2 regions of the Vibrio sp. RC2502 genome follow, and region 2 is predicted to be linked to the other one. Evidence: predicted binding sites of a transcription regulator. Region 2 holds the regulator's gene; the other holds the start of a gene.
What was found. The regulator MetJ, encoded in region 2, represses methionine synthesis genes. The targets are predictions, from matches to a motif close to TTAGACNTNTANANGTCTAA.
Positions count from the first base shown of each region.

Region 1: metN (methionine ABC transporter ATP-binding protein MetN) is a predicted target of MetJ. The motif match lies at 2,180-2,199, and genes of this name have one in related genera.

Region 1 is NZ_CM141453.1:736,359-739,776, forward strand. Features, by position in the region: gene ACYJZR_RS03390 (MetQ/NlpA family lipoprotein) at 1-318, opposite strand, end outside; gene ACYJZR_RS03395 (methionine ABC transporter permease) at 351-1,028, opposite strand; gene metN (methionine ABC transporter ATP-binding protein MetN) at 1,018-2,052, opposite strand; gene gmhB (D-glycero-beta-D-manno-heptose 1,7-bisphosphate 7-phosphatase) at 2,394-2,945, shown strand; gene treR (trehalose operon repressor TreR) at 3,048-3,418, shown strand, end outside.
Region 2 is NZ_CM141453.1:2,967,361-2,970,778, forward strand. Features, by position in the region: gene ACYJZR_RS13795 (bifunctional aspartate kinase/homoserine dehydrogenase II) at 1-333, opposite strand, end outside; gene ACYJZR_RS13800 (O-succinylhomoserine (thiol)-lyase) at 348-1,508, opposite strand; gene metJ (met regulon transcriptional regulator MetJ) at 1,736-2,056, shown strand; gene ACYJZR_RS13810 (malic enzyme-like NAD(P)-binding protein) at 2,166-3,418, opposite strand, start outside.

The sequences.
Region 1 (3,418 bases), 1.1 Mb from region 2:
TGCGATAGCTAGTTTGTAGCCGCGATCTTTAACTTGTTGATCTAGGTAAGGTTTGTGTTGGAAAGCGTTCGCGTCTACAGAGCCGTCATCTAGCGCAGCGTTTGGTGTTACGTAGTCCGTGAACGTAACCAGTTCAACGTCTAGGTTGTACTTTTCTTTCGCTACTTTTGCCGCTACTTCAGCAACTTGCGCTTCAGCACCTGCAATTACGCCAACTTTTACCTTGTTAACGTCCACTTCTTTATCGCCACAACCCGCTAGAACAAGAGCAGAAGCAGCAGTTGCTAAAGTCAAAAGACCTTTAAGGCTAAATTTCATGTTTATCTCCTTATAATATGTATTTTCAATGCTTATCGGTGGTCTACACGGCGCACCACTGCGTCACCGATAGACTGAATAATTTGTACTAGAACAATCAACATCACAACGGTTACTGCCATGATAGTAATGTCGTAACGGTGGAAGCCGTATCGGATGGCTACGTCACCGAGGCCGCCGCCGCCAACCGTTCCTGCCATCGCAGAGTAGCTCACTAATGTCACTAGAGTAATCGTCACTGAGTTAACAATAGTCGGCATTGCTTCTGGTAGGAGAACTTTTGTGATGATTTGCGTTGGTGTTGCGCCCATGGATTGCGCAGCCTCAACCAAGCCAGTTGGTACTTCCAGCAATGCCCCTTCAATGAGACGAGCGACAAACGGAATCGCACCAATAGTCAGCGGAACGATTGCCGCAGTTGTACCAATGAAAGTGCCCACTAACATCTTAGTTACTGGAATGATCGCAACCATCAAAACAAGGAAAGGAACTGAGCGCCCAACGTTAACCACTGCACCAAGAATTCCGTTCAGTTTGGTGTTTTCTAGCAAGCCGCCTTTCTTAGTAATATGCAGAATCACCCCCAATGGAATGCCGACCGCAAAACCCACTACGCCAGCAACCGCGACCATATAGATGGTTTCCCACGTAGCACCTAAAAGTAGTTTGCTGTTTAAACTTAGCCATTCAAAAATCGTGTTAAAGGACATAACCAAGTACCTCCACTTTTACGTTGTGCTCGCGCAGGTATTCAATTGCTGCACTGTCGTCTTGTTCATTACCAAACAGCTCTGCGACCATCATGCCGAACTTCACGCCGCCGGCGTAATCAAGATCGGAACTCAGAATGCTGACGTCGATGTTGTACTTACGCGAAATCTGCGACATCAACGGTGCATCTACGGTTGCGCCAGTAAATTCCATACGGACAAGAGGGTAGCTGCCTTCAACGCGATTTGGTTGTAAACGCGCTTGGTAATCTTCTGGAATGGAAAGATCCAATGTGGAACGAATGAACTCGTGAGCCAGTTCCGTTTTAGGGTGCGCAAAAATATCGCCAACCGTGCCTTTCTCAACCAATTCACCACCACCGATGATCGCCACTTCGTGACAGATGCTTTTTACCACTTCCATTTCGTGGGTGATCAGTAGAATCGTGATGTTGAGTTTGCGGTTGATTTCTTTTAATAGCTCAAGGATGGATTGAGTTGTTGCAGGATCCAGTGCGCTGGTGGCTTCGTCACACAACAGTACGCTTGGGTCGGATGCCAATGCACGAGCAATAGCCACACGTTGTTTTTGACCGCCACTTAGGTTGGACGGATAGCTTTCGTGCTTGTCCGCTAAGCCAACGAGCTTTAGCAACTCAGTCACTTTTGTTGTGATTTGCGATTTGTCTTTGCCAGCCAGTTCCAGTGGTAGAGCCACGTTATCAAACACAGTACGAGACGAAAGCAGATTAAAGTGCTGGAAGATCATGCCAATGTTGCGGCGCGTTTCGACCAACTGCTTTTTGCTGAGTGTTGTTAAATCAACGCCATCAACGATGATGGAGCCAGAGCTTGGTGCTTCTAGCATGTTTACACAGCGGATCAGCGTACTTTTACCAGCGCCTGATGAACCGATAACACCGAAGATGGTGCCCTTGGCGATGTGTAGGTTAATGTCTTTCAGGGCAAGGATTTCCTTACTGCCTTGGTAGAACACTTTATTGACGTTTTTTATTTCTATCATGTTTCAACCTGCCCAGAGATAAGGGGAACTTCGCTGTCAAAAACGGCCTTTGACAGAACTTAATTTTGAGCTTTATCTCAATTCTCAGTTGATGCTATGGGTTAACCAGAATGAAGTCAATAGATATTTTTACGTCTAGACGTCTAAATGTATGGATGTTCTGTTTTGGAAAGAAAGAGGCGTAGATAACAACAGAAGATGAGCGGAGGGGCCCCCTCAGATTTACCGATTCTTGCCCAACAAATCAACCGTTTTGTCGAGGCCTAGAACGAATTAGATAGTGTTGAAGTTTATAAGGTATGTAATAATCTGATTAAACCGAGTTAATAGAGAAATACGTTTTGGCAAAACCTGCTGTTTTTATCGATCGTGACGGCGTGATCAACGTTGACCACGGCTACGTTCATGACGAACATGATTTTGAGTACATTGACGGTGTGTTTGAAGCGACAAAAGCTCTGAAAGATAAAGGTTACCTGTTGGTGCTTGTAACGAATCAATCGGGCATCGCGCGCGGTAAATTCAGTGAAGACCGTTTCTTGTCTCTGACACAATGGATGGACTGGAACTTCGTTGATAATGGCGTTGAGTTTGATGGTTTTTACTATTGTCCACATCATCCTGAGCATGGCATCGGTGACTACAAGCAAGATTGTGATTGCCGCAAACCTAAACCTGGTATGTTTATCTCTGCTCGCGACTTCTTGAAAATCGACATGGAAAAATCTGTGATGATTGGTGATAAAGCCGAAGACATGATGGCAGCAGAAGCCGCAGGTGTTGGCACTAAGATTCTGGTTCGCACAGGTAAGCCAATCACTGAGCAAGGTGAAGCATTAGCTACAGTAGTGCTCGATAGCATCGCAGATGTGCCAGCGTATTTACAAAAATAACACCACAATTTGCATGTTTAAGGGAAGCGTTTGCTTCCCTTTTCTTTTATTGCTGTTAAAGTTCAGTCACCTAAGCATTCATCCATTCTAGTTTGATCACTTATGAGCAAAAAACTCACCATTCTTGATATCGCGAAATTGGCAGGCGTTGGCAAATCAACAGTAAGCCGCGTGCTTACCAATGATCCAAAAGTAAAACCTCAAACGCGAGAGAAAGTAGAGCAAATCATTCGTGAATCTGGCTATGTACCGTCCAAATCTGCGCAATCAATGCGAGGCGGTAGCCAAAAAGTCATCGGTGTTATCATCTCCCGTCTGGACTCACCATCCGAAAATCGCGCAGTTGGTACAATGCTCAATGCATTGTATTCCGCTGGCTATGACGCGGTGATCATGGAGAGCCAATTTGATCGCAACAAAACCAACGAGCATCTAAACGTGCTTAAGCGTCGCAATGTGGATGGGGTGATTGT
Region 2 (3,418 bases):
ATCCGTCAGTGGCGCAGCCAGCTCGGCTAAGGTACTGAACTCATCGTGCAAAGAAGCGAGCAATTGCGTCTGCACCTCGCCTTCTAATAAAGATTCAATTAGCTCCGACTGGAATTGTCTTAAGCCTTGCAGTGCTTCATGCGCAATACGGCCATCTTTGTCTAAACCTTCCAGAAACTCGATCAAGCGATTAGTGGTCTTCCCCGCGGCAGATACCACCACCAGATCATTCTCGACAGAGTATTCTTTAAGAATATCGGCCACACGTAAGTAACATTCAGGGTTTGCTAAGCTGCTGCCACCAAATTTATGTAACTGACGTTGTACACTCATTTTTAGTTCTCCTATTACTGAGCAGCTTTTACAAAGGCTTGATCGAGATCGGCAATCAGGTCTTGTGCATCTTCTAAACCCACAGACAGACGAAGCAGCTGATGCGACACGCCCGCTTCCGCTAACGCCTCTTCTCCCATGGCTCGATGCGTCATAGATGCGGGGTGACAAATCAAACTCTCCACGCCACCAAGCGACTCTGCAAGAGAAAACAGTTCGAGCTCTTTAACAAACACTTTAAGTTGCTCAAATGAGCCTGCAAATTCAAAGCTCAACATAGACCCAAAACCCGACTGCTGCTTTTTCGCGATTTCGTGACCTGGGTGATCTGGCAAGCTCGGATGGTAAATCTTCGCGACCAAAGCCTGCTGTTGTAGGTAGTTGAGTACGTGTTGAGAGCTTTCTTCGTGCACTCGCATACGGGCGCCTAAAGTGCGGATCCCACGCAACGTCATGTAACTATCGAAAGGCGTACCCGTGGCGCCAATACAGTTTCCCCACCATGCAAGCTCTTCTGCGTGCGCTTCTGTTTTGGTGATCACCACACCACCAATCACGTCCGAGTGACCGTTAATGTATTTTGTAGTTGAGTGGATAACAAAATCAGCACCGAGCTCCAAAGGCTTTTGGTACACCGGTGTCAAAAAGGTATTGTCTACCGCAACCAAAGCGCCCACTTGTTTGGCTTTTTCGCATACCGCTGCAATATCAACCACACGAACTAAAGGGTTCGATGGAGTTTCTAACAAAATAAGCTTTGGCTTTTTCGCTAGTGCAGCCTCTAGAGCTTGCTCATCCGATTGATCAACGAACTGCACTTTGAAGTCGCCTTTGTTAGCTCGTGTATTGAACAAACGGTATGTGCCACCATAGCAATCATGCGGTGCAACAATCAGATCATCTGGCCCAAGAAAAGCCGATACCCACAAGTTAAGTGCGGAAGTACCGCAGTTAGTCACCACTGCGCCTTTGCCAGACTCTAACTCTGATAACGCACTCTCTAGCAAACCACGGTTTGGGTTACCTGAACGCGTGTAATCGTATTTAGGGACTTCACCAAAAGCAGGGAAACCATAGTTGGTTGAAAGGTAGATTGGTGGAACAACAGCGTGGTATTGGCTGTCTGATTCGATACCAGTGCGTACAGCAATGGTCGCAGGCTTGCGGGTGCTCATGGGTGTATCCTTTCACAGGTGATGACTTCTAAATAGGAATGCGCTATATCTAATTTGTCAGATCTATCTGAACAACACTCTTCCTTAACTGTTCTGTTCACTTTACTTGTCAAAAAATGAGACGTCAACACTTCTAGACGTCCATATGTCTTTGCTTGTGGCAGTAAATGCGGCTAAAATCAGCACCTATATTAATTTTCAACTTATTACATAAATGAAGGTGTGCAATGGCTGACTGGAATGGTGAATACATTAGCCCATATGCTGAGCACGGTAAAAAAAGCGAACAAGTAAAAAAAATTACCGTTTCTATCCCGCTAAAAGTTTTAAAAGTGCTGACTGATGAGCGTACACGTCGTCAGATCAATAACTTACGCCATGCAACCAACAGCGAACTACTATGTGAAGCATTCCTGCACGCATATACAGGTCAGCCATTACCAACGGATGAAGACCTTCGTAAAGACAGACCGGATGACATTCCAACTGAAGCAAAAGCGTTAATGACGGCGATGGGTATCGAATTCGAAGCATTTGACGAAGAATAATTGCTTACAAATTCATCCGCTTTAGAAGCTGCGCCGGGGGCAGTTTTTGGAGATATAAAAAATGGGACGTCAATGCGTCCCATTTTTGTGTTCAATGTGGCTGAGTAAATTACTCTGCCATGTAGTTTTCTGGCATCTCAATACGAGCAACACCGGAATCTACTGCCGCTTGAGCTACCGCTTTTGCTACGCGAGGTAGCAGACGTGGATCCATTGGCTTAGGAATGATGTAGTCGCTGCCAAATTCTAGCTTCTCAACACCTGCAGCTTTTAGTACCGATTCAGGCACAGGCTCTTTTGCCAATGCACGAATTGCGTCAACTGCTGCCAGCTTCATGTCGTCATTGATTTCACTCGCACGTACATCTAACGCACCACGGAAAATGAAAGGGAAACACAATACGTTGTTCACTTGGTTTGGATAATCACTGCGACCAGTACCCATAATTAAGTCATCACGCACTGCGTGTGCTAGCTCAGGTTTGATTTCAGGATCTGGGTTCGAACAAGCAAATACAACTGGCTTGTCAGCCATGAGTTTCAACGCTTCTGGTGGCAATAGATTTGGACCAGATACACCTAGGAATAGGTCTGCACCTTCGATCACATCTTCTAGTGTGCGCTTGTCTGTATTGTTTGCGAACAGTTGCTTGTACTCATTCAGATCATCACGACGAGTATGGATCACCCCTTTGCGATCCAGCATGTAGATCTTCTCGCGCATTGCGCCACACTTGATAAGCAGCTCCATACACGCAACGGCTGCAGCACCAGCACCAAGACAAACAATCGTTGAATCTTCAAGCTTCTTACCCTGCAGCTCGATAGCATTGAGCATACCTGCAGCTGTCACGATAGCCGTACCATGTTGATCATCGTGGAATACTGGTACGTCACAACGCTCAATCAAACGCTTTTCAATTTCAAAACAGTCTGGTGCTTTGATGTCTTCAAGGTTGATACCACCGAAAGTGTCAGCAATGTTCGCAACCGTATCAACGAACTCGTCGATCGTGCGATGCTTCACTTCAATATCAATTGAATCAAGGCCAGCAAAACGCTTAAACAGTAACGCTTTACCTTCCATTACAGGCTTAGAGGCAAGTGGGCCAAGATTACCTAGACCAAGAATAGCGGTACCGTTTGAAATAACCGCAACCATGTTGCCTTTCGCTGTGTACTTGTACACGTTGTCAGGGTTTTGTGCGATTTCACGTACAGGCTCAGCCACGCCAGGGCTGTATGCTAGAGCAAGGTCACCAGCAGTTTCTGCTGGTTTAGTTAATTCGACAGCGATTTTACCCGGGGTTGGGTAAGCATGGTAATCCAGAGCTTTTTGGCGATGTTCTTCTTCTGGGGTGG